3 regions of the Shewanella sp. 10N.286.52.B9 genome follow, and region 3 is predicted to be linked to each of the others. Evidence: predicted binding sites of a transcription regulator. Region 3 holds the regulator's gene; each other region holds the start of a gene.
The links. Region 3 encodes LexA, which represses DNA repair genes until DNA is damaged. Its sites were predicted from a motif close to TACTGTATNNNNATACAGTA; they were not measured.
Positions count from the first base shown of each region.

Region 1: a site for LexA is predicted at 3,502-3,521, ahead of BCU91_RS14630 (YebG family protein). Genes of this name have one in related genera too.
Region 2: a site for LexA is predicted at 2,663-2,682, ahead of recN (DNA repair protein RecN). Genes of this name have one in related genera too.

Region 1 covers NZ_MCTY01000194.1:24,180-29,249, forward strand. Annotated here, with positions in the region: gene BCU91_RS14615 (MlaD family protein) at 1-2,088, opposite strand, end outside; gene BCU91_RS14620 (paraquat-inducible protein A) at 2,075-2,707, opposite strand; gene BCU91_RS14625 (paraquat-inducible protein A) at 2,697-3,326, opposite strand; gene BCU91_RS14630 (YebG family protein) at 3,533-3,826, shown strand; gene BCU91_RS14635 (GAF domain-containing protein) at 3,851-4,309, shown strand; gene proQ (RNA chaperone ProQ) at 4,576-5,070, shown strand, end outside.
Region 2 covers NZ_MCTY01000212.1:19,962-25,031, forward strand. Annotated here, with positions in the region: gene barA (two-component sensor histidine kinase BarA) at 1-724, shown strand, start outside; gene BCU91_RS17570 (YjaG family protein) at 714-1,328, shown strand; gene BCU91_RS17575 (AEC family transporter) at 1,634-2,599, shown strand; gene recN (DNA repair protein RecN) at 2,713-4,371, shown strand; gene BCU91_RS17585 (phosphatidylglycerophosphatase A) at 4,481-4,972, opposite strand; gene thiL (thiamine-phosphate kinase) at 4,972-5,070, opposite strand, start outside.
Region 3 covers NZ_MCTY01000198.1:31,466-36,535, forward strand. Annotated here, with positions in the region: gene ctaD (cytochrome c oxidase subunit I) at 1-807, opposite strand, end outside; gene coxB (cytochrome c oxidase subunit II) at 817-2,433, opposite strand; gene BCU91_RS15625 (SulA-like leucine-rich domain-containing protein) at 2,864-3,370, opposite strand; gene lexA (transcriptional repressor LexA) at 3,367-3,984, opposite strand; gene plsB (glycerol-3-phosphate 1-O-acyltransferase PlsB) at 4,363-5,070, shown strand, end outside.

The sequences.
Region 1 (5,070 bases), on a different contig from region 3:
ATCGACGACAAAAAATTCACTGTCTTCTTTGGTGAAATGTTGTGCGTATTCACCATAAAGATAAGCACTCACGGTTAAGTTGGCTAAGTCTTGATTGAGTTTAACCTGTTGGATCACACCCACTTGATGGCCTTGATAACGAATCGCTGCTTTTGCAGCTACTTTGGCATCAGCTGGTAGTGATAGTGTTATGGCTTTGGCCTGTTTTAGGGCCAGCTCTTTAGAATCATATAAACGAGTTTGATTGCCTTGTTGGTTTTCTGGCAACAAACCTAGGCTAATACTGCCTTTTAAGGCGCCTTCTAATGGAGCGATATCAACATCAATGCCAGATAAACTTGCATTGATACTGGCGGCATCATTTCGCCAAAATACGCTGTTACTTCGAACCAAGTTAGTAAACCTTTTTTGAATGGCCACCGTGATTGAAAACTTATCAGTTTGACTGTTCCAATTTACTTCTGAGACAGAGCCAATACGCATTTTTTTGTAATAAACCGGTGAGCCATGAGCTAATCCTGCGCCATCAATACTGTCTAGCGCCAAGGTACTCATTGATGATTTATTCAAGGCCGTTAAGGCTTGATCAGCAGATTGATATAACGAAAATTTTGCTTGAGGTTTAACTACAGCCTTAGCTTTACCTGGCACCAAAGATACAGCGCCAGCAAGCAGGGTATTAATATCTCGGGTTTTGACCTTTACGCCATCTAAGGAGGCATCTATGGCAAGCGCCGATTCAGACACAAAATAACTGTCCACAGTGAGTAATGATGAATATTCAGGCTGAATGTCCACTGAGTATTCAACACGGCTAAAGTCATCAGATAATTTTACTTGGCTAATCTCACCAATAGGCATTTGTTTGTAACGCACCTCAGCCCCAGCGCTTAAACCACTGTGTTCATCAGACGTTAATTTGATGGTCAACTGGCTAGCTTGCATAAGGTCCGGTGCTTGAGATTGTAATTGATACTCTTGTGGCAGCGCGTTGTCGCTCACTCCAGGTAGTACATTGACTACACTACCAGTGATCAACCTTGCAGCGTGCTTAACGCCCTCTAAAGAAATATCAGCACCTGCAATCCAAAATTGGGTATCTGCGTTTAATAAGTGTTGGTATTGACTATCAAACTTAGCTAAAAACTTCACGCCGTTTTCAGTTAGTTGGGTTTGATGAATCTTACCCACATCAATGCCGCGATAAACTAACGTTGAGCCTTGACTAATCTCATCAGCATTATCGGCTAGCAGAGTGAATTCGATGCCTTTGACAGCACTTTGTTCATCAGGGTAAAGCACAAAGTTGTCACCATTTTGCGCCGCGGCAGAATTAGCGACTGAATTAAAACTAATTCCGCCAGCGAGCAGCGATGCCAAGCTTTCGGTATTGACTTTAATGCCCGACATAGACGCATCAATTTTTAGACCTGACACGTTCCAGAACTGGGACTCTAGTGTCACTAAATGGGCGTACTGTTGCTCGATAAACGTGCTGATATTAATGGTATCGCTGTCAATTAAGCGATAGTTTACAACTTTCCCTACAGGTATTTGACGGTAAAACACCATTGAGCCGATATCCAGTGAGCCTAATTTTGAGGTGGTCAGCGTAATAAGCACCCCATTAGTATCAGGAAGCATAGTTGGCGCATCTTTTAAGGCGACAAATTCAGATGCTGAGCTGCCATCACCGGGTTGAACGGCAATATAATTGCCTGAAAACAAGGTATCTAAACCTTCAATACCAGTGATACTGGCTTTAGGCGTGACCAACCAGAACTTGGAATTTTTATTGAGAAATGGTTCAGAGCGATAATCCATAATAATTTTGACATTAACGCCAGACAATTCATTGTCGATACTGATATCTGTCACCTTACCAACGGTCAAACCTTGGTATTTGACTAAGGTTTTACCGATATCGATACCAACGGCATTAGGGAAGTGCACAATAATCTCGATACCTGATTCTTTGATGCTTTTTACACCAAGCCAAGCGCCAAGGGCCAAGGCAACAATCGGTAATAACCAAATCGGCGAGAATAATTTCTTTTTAACAACTTTTGGTGATTCAATTTGTGTCATTGTTTTTTTCCAAGCGATCCCAAAGTAAACGAGTATCTAATACCTTTGCTGCTAACTGAGTCAGTAAAATGACTAACGCAAATGCGGTTGCTGCAGGTGCGGGTTTAGCATCAAGTAATTGCCCCATATTAACGACGGCGACAGTTAACGCAATAACAAATAAATCCAGCATCGACCATCTGCCAATCCATTCAATAATATGAAAGCCTATCATGAGTTTCTTTTTAGAAACTGGCAGATTAAAGCTAATAGCGATTAAGTAAATCGCTAAGCCTATAATTTTTAGCCAAGGCACCAATATACTGGCAGTAAAGACAATAATGGCAATAGGGATCATGTCAGAGTGAACCAAATGCACAATACCAGTAAATATGGTGTCATAGGTGACTTTTCCCTGATTGGTGAGCACAGTGATTGGGTAGATATTAGCTGGGATCAGCAAAATGGCTGCGGTAATCAATAACGCCCAACTTTGCTGTAAACTGGCATGATTACGTGTTTGGATTTTAGAATCACAGCGACTACAACGGTCACGACTGATGTTATTGATTTTTCGACAAACAGTGCATAAACAAAAACCGATTTGTATTCCTTGCCGCGCAGGAGTGTTAGCGCTCATAAGCCATTCCCCACATATGTTCTAAATTATATTCCCGTTGTAAAAATAAGATAACTAAAAACAGCATACAAAAACAGAAGGTGCCCATGCCTAAATAAATATCTGAGAAGTCAGACAAGTTAAACGCAGCTACTAAAAATGAAATGACGTAAATTTCAAGCATAGTAAGTTGCGATAAGGTCGCATGGTTTTTAAGCAGTGCGCGATATGTCTTTTGCCAAAAACAGGAGTGCAATTTAAGTTTTACTATGGTGACTTGTAATAAAATCGATAAAATTAATAATCCCGGGGCAATGACCGCTGCCGCCATCACAGCGATGCCAACTATCCAATAACCTTGCAGCCACACCGTCACAGCCGTTTCAAAAACTGTTGTTGTTCGCACACTGCCTAAAAAGTTGATTTCTATGATGGGTAAAAAGTTAGCCGGAATATAAAATAATAATGCCGCGATACACAAGGCAAGCATGCCATTGATTGAGCAGTAAGGAACGTCATAAAGTGCCGTATGGCAGCGAGGGCATAACGCGCGAACATTAGACGGTAAGGCGCGCTTTTGAACGGCTAAGTCACAGGAGCGGCATAATATAATGGTGTTCGGGTCAAGACTTTTCGGCATAAATAAAGGAAAACCGTCCATGTAGTGAAATATTAATGAGCAATAAAATAATAAAAAACGCTTTGTTTTGATTAAAAACACAGTGGAAATATTATTTATCAAGTTACAATAAAACCTAATAATACCAGAATAATCAGAATACTTGCATCAGAAGTTAGTTCTATGACACTCTATGCACTGTATATAAAAACAGTAAGAGGTTAATCATGGCTGTAATAACAAAGTTTGTCGTGGTAAGAGAAGGGGTTGAGAAGATGACGTTTACATCTAAGAAAGAAGCTGACGCCTACGACAAAATGCTCGACATTGCGGATAACTTAGTGCCTTTTATTTCTGGCGCTGAGCTGGAAATAGAGGAAAATAGTGTCGAAAAACTTGCTTTTTATCTTGCATCTAACAAGGATGAACTTGCAAATTTATTAAAAGGGATCGTAAAGCCTAAAGCGGCTACACCCAAAACAGCAAACAAAAAAGCCACTAAAAAAGCGGCTGCAGAATAATAAAAACCTCACTTAGGATGGAAAATGAAAGCTGAGTTTTATGACACATTAAACCGCCAAGTACTGGCATTAATGACCGGTGAAGACGACCTTATTGCAGGAATGGCAAACTTTTCAGCGTTATTAAATGACAACTTAGATGATATAAATTGGGTTGGCTTCTATATTAAGCGTGAAGAACAACTCGTTCTTGGTCCGTTTCAAGGAAAAGTTGCTTGTACACGTATTGTGATCGGTAAAGGTGTATGCGGCACAGCAGCGGCAAATGATGAAACACAATTAGTGGCAGATGTGCATCAATTTGCAGGACATATTGCCTGTGATGCTGCCAGTAATTCTGAAATTGTAGTCCCTGTTCGCCAAGGCAATGACGTAGTTGCGGTATTAGATATTGATAGCCCATCATTGAATCGTTTTGATACAGACGATAGAAAAGGCTTAGAAATGCTAGTAAAAAGCTTTGAATCTTGCCTATTTGCTTAATTAGCGACCAAATATAGCAAATTGCGGGTCGCAATCGCTGCCATGAGCTTTATAATACCGAACAGCGCGCATTGCTATGGATAAAATTTATTTACTGTAAAATTACAGCTAAGTGAGTTAATTTGTTAAAGCATGTTTCAATTGCTTTAGCAATCGAATAAGAAGTGCTAATTTGAACGTTAAGCAAGATCTGTTTAACGAAAGATAAACGACTGTACTCGCAAAGAAAGCTGAGACTCAGTCCCTTTTATAACGTGGAAGTAAAAATGGAATCAACAGACAAGTTGACCGACACCAACGCAGTTTTAGCGTATTTATATGAAACATTTCCTTTATGCTTTATTGCAGAAGGTGAAACTAAGCCATTAAAAATTGGGTTGTTTCAAGATTTAGCTGCTAGGTTGGCTGATGATTCTAAAGTAAGTAAAACACAATTACGTGTAGCACTTAGACGTTATACAAGCAGCTGGCGCTACTTGAAAGGCGTTAAAGCGGGTGTTCAACGTATCGATCTTGACGGTCAAGATTGTGGCGAATTGGAGCAAGAACATATTGACCACGCTCAACAAACGTTGAAAGAAGGTCAAGAAAAAGCCAAAGCTAAGCGTCAAGCTGTAGCGGCTAAAGCGGCCCCTAAAAAGCCAGCAAGAAAACCTGCAGCTAAAGCGCCGGTTAAAAAAGACCGTCCAGCTAAGCCTGCAAAACCTGCCGCACCTAAAATTAATTATGTTGCTGCTAAATTTGACGAGCTTAAGCAAAAA
Region 2 (5,070 bases), on a different contig from region 3:
CCTTGCTAACTTAAAGCTAATCGATACCCTACTGAAAGAGTTGGTGGTTAATGTCATCTCTGTCAATAACGGTGATGAAGCCGTGAGCTATGCCCAAAAACAAGCCTTCGATGTTATCTTTATGGACATTCAAATGCCCGGCACTGATGGGGTTACAGCAACCAAACTTATCCGCCAAGACTCACTTAACCGCAATACACCTATTATTGCGGTAACAGCCCACGCTATCGCTGAAGAGCGAGAATTAATTTTAGGTAGCGGCATGGACGGTTATCTGCCAAAACCCATTGATGAAGCGGCATTAAAAGGGGTGATTGATCGCTGGATAAATAAACCTAAATTTACCCACTTTGATATGCATACCCTTAATTGGGAGCTGTGCTTAGCACAAACCAATCAAAAACCGGATTTAGCATTAGAGATGCTGCAAATGTTGGTGGACTCACTGCCTGAAAGTGTCAGCAACATAGAAACGGCATTAAAAAGCAGCAATAGTTCGCTTATGCTGGAAACCGTGCATAAACTTCATGGAGCGAGTTGTTATTGTGGGGTGCCCAACACCCAAAAACTTTGCCAAGAATTAGAGTCTGCGTTAAAGCACAAAACCAACATCGAAGACTTAGAACCTGAAATACTTGAGTTACTTGACGAGCTAACTAAGGTAGAATCAGCAGTAAATCAAGTGATATCACAGTTATCAGCGGATGTTCCCTATGAGCAATAAACCCGGTTTTTTTAAGCGTTTAAAAGCGCTGTCATTACCTCAAAAGCAACTTTTTGCGACCGCGCTATGTCAGCGCATGCTGCCCAATTACGCCCTTTTCTCCGAAGTGTGTGAGTTTGGCGAGCCTAAAGTATTAAGCACAGTATTGGATTTACTTTGGCAATCACAATACGATAAAAAGCTTAAGTTTAATTACGATATTCACTTACAGCGTTTAGATGAAAATACCCCTGAGCCTGCAGATTTTGAAGCCTACGGTGTTTATCCTGCAATGGATGCTGCTGTAGCGTTATCGACTTTACTCGGTGGCATACAAGCTAAAATCGAAGAAGATATTACCAACGTCAGTAAATTATCATCAAGTACAGTGGCCAACTATATTGAAGCCATTAGCATTGAAGAACTTGAAGACGTCATGAATGAAGATGTTGTAGAAGAGTTCGTATTTAACCATCCTGTAATGCAAGAAGAGAAGCACTTACAAGGAATGTTATTAGATGTGATTGAAGAAACAACAAAAATCACACCTGAATTCATTAAGGAATTACGCAAAGAAATCATTGATGCTGGCGTGTCTAATATCGGCATCAGTCTGCAGCAATGATACTTTTAAAGTAGCAATAGCACTCTTTAATAAGGGCCTGTCATCATGCCCTTATTAAAGATACCGCTAACAGATAGCTTTATACTCTAATGCCAACCTGATGGGCAACATTTACATCCTCCTTGTCGTATCAGATCTATGCAGTTTTTCTTATCTTAGTTTAATTTAAAAACTTAACTTATTTGAATAACTTAGATTCATCTCATACCTTACCTTTATCTAATATCTTATTGGCGCCATTAAAGTAAGATATCCAACGCCCACATTATTGATATGTCATTCAAGGTCCTAAAAAGGAATCAAGCTTGCCTAGTATCCTAACCCCACTTATAGCTATTTTTGGCATCATGGTTATTGGCTTTAGTGTCCAGAAACTTAAATTACTCCCCCAAGATAGTGACTCGGCGCTAAATAAATACGTCTACTATATCGCCTTCCCTGCTATTTTATTTATTGCACTGGCCGAAACTGACATTAACGATATTCTGCAATGGGGATTTATATTCGCCTTTGGCCTCGCTATGGCGGGCACATATTGTATTACAGTGATCATCTCAACCCTTGCAGACAATAAACAGCCCGCGCTAGCTGCAATTAGAGGCCTAAACACCAGTTTTGGTAATACCGCCTTTATTGGGATCCCTTTAATGATGAACTTGTATCCTGATAACAATCAAGCCATCGCCACCGCAGCCATTGCCAGTCTACTGTCCATTATCATGTTCGCATTTGCACTGGTGAGCATGGAACTTGCGGTGAATAAAACCCAACAACGTCATCCTATTATGATTATGCTCAACGCATTAATCACCAACCCCATCGTTATTGGTTGCGCCCTAGGGGTATTGGTATCAGCGCTCAAAATAAACCTACCTGACAGTATCAGCATGATGTTTCGGTTAATCGGAAACACCTCTAGCCCCTGCGCCTTATTTGCCATTGGCATGGTGTTAGCTAAAGCCATGCATCGCGGCGCAAAAGCTGGGCCTAAAAAACATAATATCGCCCTTGAAATGAGCTTGCTGAATAGTTTAAAACTCATTGTCCAGCCGTTATTTGCCTATGTTTTATTAAGCTATTTTAAGGTGGAGTCTGAGCTAGTTTTTATGGGCGTCATTCTGGCGGCACTGCCGACAGCAGCAAGTGTTTACTTACTGGCACAGCGTTACCAAATCTATACCTTATCAAGTGCCAAGTGCACATTGATCAGCACTACAGCCACCTTTATTAGTTTGCCCATTATTGAAAAAATCTTAAGCGCCTTGGTTTAATCCTCGTATAAAAAATCAGCACCATTTTTTATACAGTACTTTACTGTATATAAAAACAGTGTAAACTGTATGCAGATACAGTGGTTTGATGGTTATTCACACAAGGATTGATTATGCTGTGCCAATTAAGCATTAATAATTTCGCAATTGTACGTTTTCTAGAACTCGACTTTAAAGCTGGCATGACCAGCATTACTGGTGAGACCGGTGCTGGTAAATCCATTGCTATTGATGCCCTGGGCTTATGCCTTGGTAATCGCTCAGATGCCAATAGCGTTAGACCAGGTGCAACCAAAGCCGAAGTGAGTGCCCGCTTTAGCTTAGATGATGTGCCATTTGCTAAGCGCTGGCTAGAGGACAATGACCTTGATGTCGAAGACGAATGTATCTTAAGAAGAACAATTAATGCCGATGGCCGCTCACGTGCCTATATAAATGGTAATCCAGTTCCGTTAGCCCAGCTTAAATCTCTAGGGCAATTATTTGTCGGTATTCACGGCCAACACGCACATCATGCAATGTTAAAAAGCGAGCATCAACTGACCCTTCTTGATAGCTACGCCAACCATAAATTATTGCTTGATGGGGTAAGCAAAAGCTATCAACGCTGTAAGTTAATCGAAAATGAACTGAAACAATTACAACAAAATCAGCAAGAGCGTATAGCCAGAAAACAGCTAGTGCAATATCAAGTTGAAGAGCTTGATGAGTTTGATCTTAAAGCCGGTGAATTTATTGAGATTGAGCAAGAGCATAAACGCCTTGCTAACGGCACAGAGTTAATTGATACCTGCCAATCCAGCCTGCAATTACTGTGTGATGACGATGAAGCCAATATTGAATCTTTACTTAATCGGGTCGTGGGCTTAGCTGAGAACCTAACTGAGTTTGACCCACAACTAAGTAATATTGCTCAAATGCTCAATGAAGCGTTAATTCAAGTGCAGGAAAGCAGCAGCGAAGTTCAGGACTATTTAAGCCGAATAGAACTCGATCCTGAACACTTTGCTTACCTTGAGCAGCGCATTTCAAAGGCGATGCAATTATCAAGAAAACACCATGTGAGCTCTGAGCAACTGTTTGAGCATCACCAAGCTTTAAAAGCTGAACTTAGCGAGCTTAATAACGATGCCACAAGGCTTGATGAAATTCAGCAGCAAGTAGATGAAAGCAAAAGAGCTTACGTAATTAGCGCCCAAAAACTCAGCCATAGCCGTAACCGCTATGCTAAAGAGCTTAATAAGTTAGTCACCCAATCGATTCAAGAGTTAAATATGCCCAAAGGCAGATTCTGCATTGAGGTGAATTTTAACCCAGAACTACAATCAGTTTCTGGTTGTGATCAAGTTGAATTCTTGGTTACCACCAACCCCGGTCAACCGATGCAGCCCATTGCCAAAGTAGCTTCTGGTGGCGAATTGTCACGTATTGGGCTTGGTATTCAGGTTATCACCGCTAAAAAGGTATCAACACCAACCTTGATATTCGATGAAGTGGATGTAGGTATTTCAGGACCTACTGCAGCAGTTGTGGGAAGAATGCTACGCAGCTTAGGTCAATCAACTCAGGTGCTCTGTGTGACGCATTTACCGCAAGTTGCAGGTAATGGTCACCAACATATGCTAGTGAATAAATTCACCAAAAGTGGCGGCACTGAGACGAATATGAAGTCATTGGATAAACAAGAGCGAGTCAATGAGCTAGCAAGACTACTCGCGGGTGATGTGATAACTGAAAATACCTTAGCGAATGCTAGAGAGCTATTGCAATAATCTTGCAGCTTTAAGCATCATCCATTAATCATCGCCCATTAAAAAGCCCACTATGAAGTGGGCTTAACGTTTAATGGGATTAGCTTTAAAGAGATTAAAGTATCATTGGTTAAATATAATAAGCCAACAACTGTAAACAAATTAACGAGAAAATCCCCGCTAATACATCATCAATCATGATCCCAAAACCGCCATGCACTTTAGCGTCGAGCCAACGAATTGGCCACGGTTTTAAAATATCGAAAAAACGAAATAACGCAAAACCAACCACTAACCAAATTACCCCAGCAGGGGCGGCAATCATGGTGATCATTAAGCCTGCGACTTCATCCCACACAATTGCGCCATGATCATGAACGCCCATATCTTTAGCGGCTTTATCACAAATATAAATACCAACAAGGCAGCTAATTAGCGTGATAAAAATAAAAGCCGATAGGCTTAAAAAGCTCATCAAGTACACAATCGGCACTGCGGCAAGGGTACCAAAGGTGCCCGGGGCTTTGGCGGCTAAACCACTGCCAAAACCTAATGCTAAAAAGTGTACAGGGTTTGTTAAGGTTAATTTCTTAACGGCTGGATCGGTTGAAATAAACTTCATTAGAAATGCTCAAAACTATTTTTTTCTAGCTCAAAAGGTTTGCCATCAGCCACTAAGCGTAACTTTTCGCCGGCACAAATTTGACCTACTTTAATAAA
Region 3 (5,070 bases):
AATCATGATGTAGACTTCGGGGTGGCCAAAGAACCAGAAAATATGCTGGAACATCACAGGGTCGCCGCCGCCAGCAGCATCAAAGAAGCTGGTGGCAAAGTATTTATCAGTCAGTACCATGGTTACTACACCTGCCAATACCGGCATCACTGCTATTAGCAAGAAGGCGGTAATCAGCCAAGTCCAGACGAACAATGGCAGCTTCATCCAAGTCATACCCGGAGCACGCATATTAACAATGGTCACCACCACGTTAATAGCACCCATGATCGAGCTTATGCCCATAATGTGAACTGAGAACACAAATAATGCTGTGCTATCAGGGCTATAGGTTGTTGACAGTGGTGCATAGAAAGTCCAGCCAAAGTTGGGGCCTCCACCTTCCATAAATAGCGAGCTAAGTAGAATCGCAAACGCGAAAGGTAAAATCCAAAAGCTCCAGTTATTCATCCGCGGTAGTGCCATATCTGGCGCACCAATCATCATTGGAATGAGCCAGTTAGCTAAGCCGGTAAAGGCTGGCATGACTGCGCCAAATACCATAATCAAGCCATGGACTGTGGTCATTTGGTTAAAAAAGTTAGGTTCAACTAACTGTAAACCGGGTTGGAATAACTCAGCACGAATGACCATGGCCATTGCGCCGCCGGTTAAAAACATAATGAAACTAAACCACAGATACATTGAACCAATATCTTTATGGTTAGTGGTTAAAACCCAGCGCATAATGCCTTTTGGCGCCCCATGATGATGGTCATCATGGTGATCGTCGTGAGCGGCTGGTGAATCTTGTGTAATTGTGCTCATTTTAATCCCTTACTTTCCGTGACCAACAACATCAGCAGCCTGAACTGCATCGCCAGAGTTATTACCCCAGGCATTTCGCTCATAAGTCACCACTGCAGCAAGCTGTTGTGGCGTAAGTAGCGAGTTAAATGCTTGCATTGCCGTGCCAGGTTTACCATTGATGACAATATTAAGATGATCCGTCACTGGACCGACGATGAGTGGGCTGCCTACTAATGAAGGGAACGCGCCAGGTAAGCCAGTACCAGCAGCTTGGTGACATGCAGCGCAGCTAGTCATATAGACTTGCTCGCCCATGGTCATTAACTCATCCATCGTCAAGTCATCCAATACCACAGCTTTAACTTCTGCTGCTTGTGTTGCCGCTTCAGTCACAGCTTGTGTTGCAGTGTCTTCAAGTTGTTCAGCTGTAGGTAAGCTTGCTGGTAAAGTCACAGGCGTTGACGTGTCTGCGGTAGAAGTGCCTGCACTAGGAGCGTCAGCAGTGGTTGGTGTAGCGCTAGAATTTGTCCCATTGCCACTCACATCAGCCGCTTGCACGGTATCGCCAGAGTCATTACCCCAAGCATTACGCTCATAAGTGACTACTGCAGCAATTTCAGTTGCCGTTAGCTGCTTGGCAAACGCTTGCATCGCAGTGCCAGGCTTACCATTAACGACAATATCGATATGGCCAGACACTGGGCCTTTAATCATTGGACTGCCAATTAGGGAAGGGAAGACGCCAGGTAAACCAGCACCATTAGGTTGGTGGCAAGCCGCGCAGCGACCCATGTAGATTTGTTCGCCTTGGGCCATTAACTCGTCATAGCTAAGGGTTTGGCTCAGTGAGGCTTGTGCAGCGGCTTTAGCATCAGCAGCAAATTGCTTTTGGTCGATTAGCCATTGGTCAAAGTCTGCTTCAGAAACGGCTTCAACAACAATAGGCATAAAGCCATGATCTTTACCGCATAGTTCGGCACATTGGCCTCGATAAGTACCTATTTTATCGATTTTAGTCCAAGCTTCATTGATGAAACCAGGATTTGCATCTTTTTTAACGGCAAATGCTGGTACCCACCAAGAGTGGATAACGTCATCCGAGGTCATTAAAAAACGTACTTTACGATTTATTGGTAAAACCAGCGGCTTATCGACCTCTAAAAGATAGGTGTCGGTTTTATCTGCGGTGCCAGTAATTTGGTCTGCTGGGGTAGATAATAAACTGAAAAACTCGACATCTTCATTGAAATAGCTGTAATGCCATTTCCATTGAGAGCCCGTCACTTTGACTGTCAGTTCAGCATCGCTGGGATCTTCCATAGCAATCAGCGTTTTTGTTGCTGGGATTGCCATGCCAATTAGGATTAGAAATGGCAATACTGTCCAAGCTATTTCAACCTTGGTACTGTCATGAAAGTCGGCTGCAACTGCACCCTTAGATTTTCTGTGATAGATCATGGAATAAATCATGATCCCAAAGACCACGACACCAATGGCGCAACAGATATACAAAATAATCATATGCAGGTCGTAAACCTGGCCACTGATCTCTGTTACACCTTGAGTCATGTTTAAGGGCATCTCTGCCGCTGTGAGTGGGGTTGCAAGCAACGCCACCATTAATCCGTACAACAATCGCTTCACAAGACTACTCCTCTGCTAATTGCGAATTGCAATTACAAAGAAAAGCCACACAGTAATACTCTGCTCTATGCAAACTTTTCATACCCGAAAAAGTTTGATCATTTCAAAGTACACGGTGGCTTTGAGCTTGAAAACTCAATTATGTTATTACGTTACGGTGCCACACTTGTACCTAATACTGAACTTATCAATTATATTTGACGCTTTACATTCAAGGCTTTCTATACCGCACGGTACCAGCTCAATCTTTTAATAGCGTTTGTATCTTTTTGACATTTATTCTCGGCAGTACGATAAATTGTTACTACCTTGTTAACTACATTACTTGGAGATTAAATATTGATCAAGATCACTTTATCATCTAATTTGCTGAAAAAAGTGCAAAAAAAAGCCCCTCAGCGTAGTGAAGGGCTTTTTTAGTCATATTTTACTAGTGAAACGAGGTAAGGTTTACCCGAGTCGGTACTGCTAAAGTTTGCGTTAATGGGTCGCCTTCAGGTAAGTGAGTATTTACATCTTCAATGATAAGCCCTTGGGCTAAGGCATTTTTGGCAACCAATTGAATGCGGCGATTGTCGCGGGCATCTAATGGTGGTGTCCAAGTAATTACTGCACTTGAAGTACCGTTAGTGAGCGCTTTTTCCATCGCCCACAGGGTTTCGACTTCATCTTTGGTGTGAACTAACAATACTCTGTCCATACGAACATTGGCATTAGCAAGAATTTGCTTATAACCGATATGCGGCGGATTAATCAGTACAATCCAACGGCCTTGCTGACTTAAAATGGCTAACTGACTGCATAATTGAGTCAATTCAGTTAAGCCTTGGTTTTGGGTGCGCTTGGTTTCAATCCCTTGTTTAGTGGGTAAGGGATCAGATGCCATATCTACCCATAATCCAGGGTGACGCGGTGCATTGCCTATTAATGTGTTCATAACCAACCTCCATTACGAATAACGCCAACAGCAAGCCCTTCAATCGTTAGGTTTTGGCAACTTAAATCAACTTTAATCGGCTCATATTCTGCATTTTCAGCATGTAAATAAATAATATTGCCTTTCTTTTCAAATCTTTTCACGGTTACATCGTCTTCAAGACGTGCCACTACAACTTGACCATTGGTGGCAGTTTGCATTTTATGCACTGCTAATAAGTCGCCCTCTAAAATACCAATGTCTTTCATACTGTCGCCACGAACGCGTAGTAAGAAATTAGCATTGGGCTTAAACATTTCTGGGTCAACTTGGAAATACTGTTCAACATGCTCTTGAGCAAGGATAGGTTCACCTGCAGCAACTTGGCCGATAAGTGGTAAGCCTGCTTCAACTTCCTCCTCCACCTGCACCATGCGGATCCCGCGAGAGGTACCAGGAATAATTTCAATACAGCCTTTTTTTGCCAGTGCTTTTAAGTGTTCTTCAGCGGCATTGGCGCTTTTGAAGCCTAATCGAGTTGCAATTTCTGCACGAGTTGGCGGCATACCTGTTTCGGCGATATTACATTTAATTAGCTCTAATATTTCAGCTTGGCGTGGCGTTAAAGGTCTCATATTGATTCCTGTTTTTTTATACAGTGACTGTCATTATATACAGTATCGGTGGTCGCGCAAGTATTAACCAAATTAATTTAACTATTATCATCTAATTCTTGTTGGCTATATATGGGGGCACGGTTAAGTATATGTAATTTAATTATTTAGTTAATGAAGGTAAGTCAGCTTTTTAAACCGATGAAATTGGCTATTTCTCACATCGTTTGTTTAAACAGTATATTTATACAGTAGTGTTGATTGAAAATAGGTTGGTTGTTATTCGGATATGGCTATTTTTACTGAACAAATATTCTCTGTATAGACCCTTGTTAGTGAAACTGAACCATTATCTGGTATTCTATGGCCAATTAATTGATGTTGAATATGCGAACACTCATGTTAAAACCTGACTCAATCATAGCAAAATCATTACGTTGGATTCAAAAACTGATGGTGCACACGGTTGTTGTGCCTGAAGATCCCTTTGCCGATCTGAACTTAGACCCAGATAAACCAGTGGTCTATGTGATGAAGACAGAATCACTCAGTGATATTGCGGCATTAAATGAAGTGACCGCCAAATATGGCTTACCGAGCCCTTATGAGCGACTAGACGTTGATGGCTTAAATACCCCTAGAATTGTGTGTATTGAAGGTCGTAAGCCTCTATTTGGCAAGCGTTTAAGTGGCGAAAAATTTGTTGATAACTTCACCAGCTTATTAGCCTTACATAAAAAAAATGATCAACTTGATATTCAATTGGTGCCAGTGAGTCTGTATTGGGGACGTATCCCTGGTAAAGAAGATGACACCATGACCGCAGCCGTATTTGAGCGTGAAAACCCGACCTGGTTACGTAAATGGTTGATGATTTTGTTCTTAGGTCGCCATAGCTTTATTCAATTTTCAAATGCTATGTCGCTACGTTATATGGCTGATGAACACGGCACAGATGTCAGTATTGCGCATAAACTTATCCGTGTGGCGCGAGTGCACTTTAGACGCCAACGTAAAGTGATGACAGGCCCACAACTGCCAAATCGTCAGGCAATGTTCAACTCATTATTAAAGTCTGATGCCATTGCTCAAGCGATAAAAGAAGAA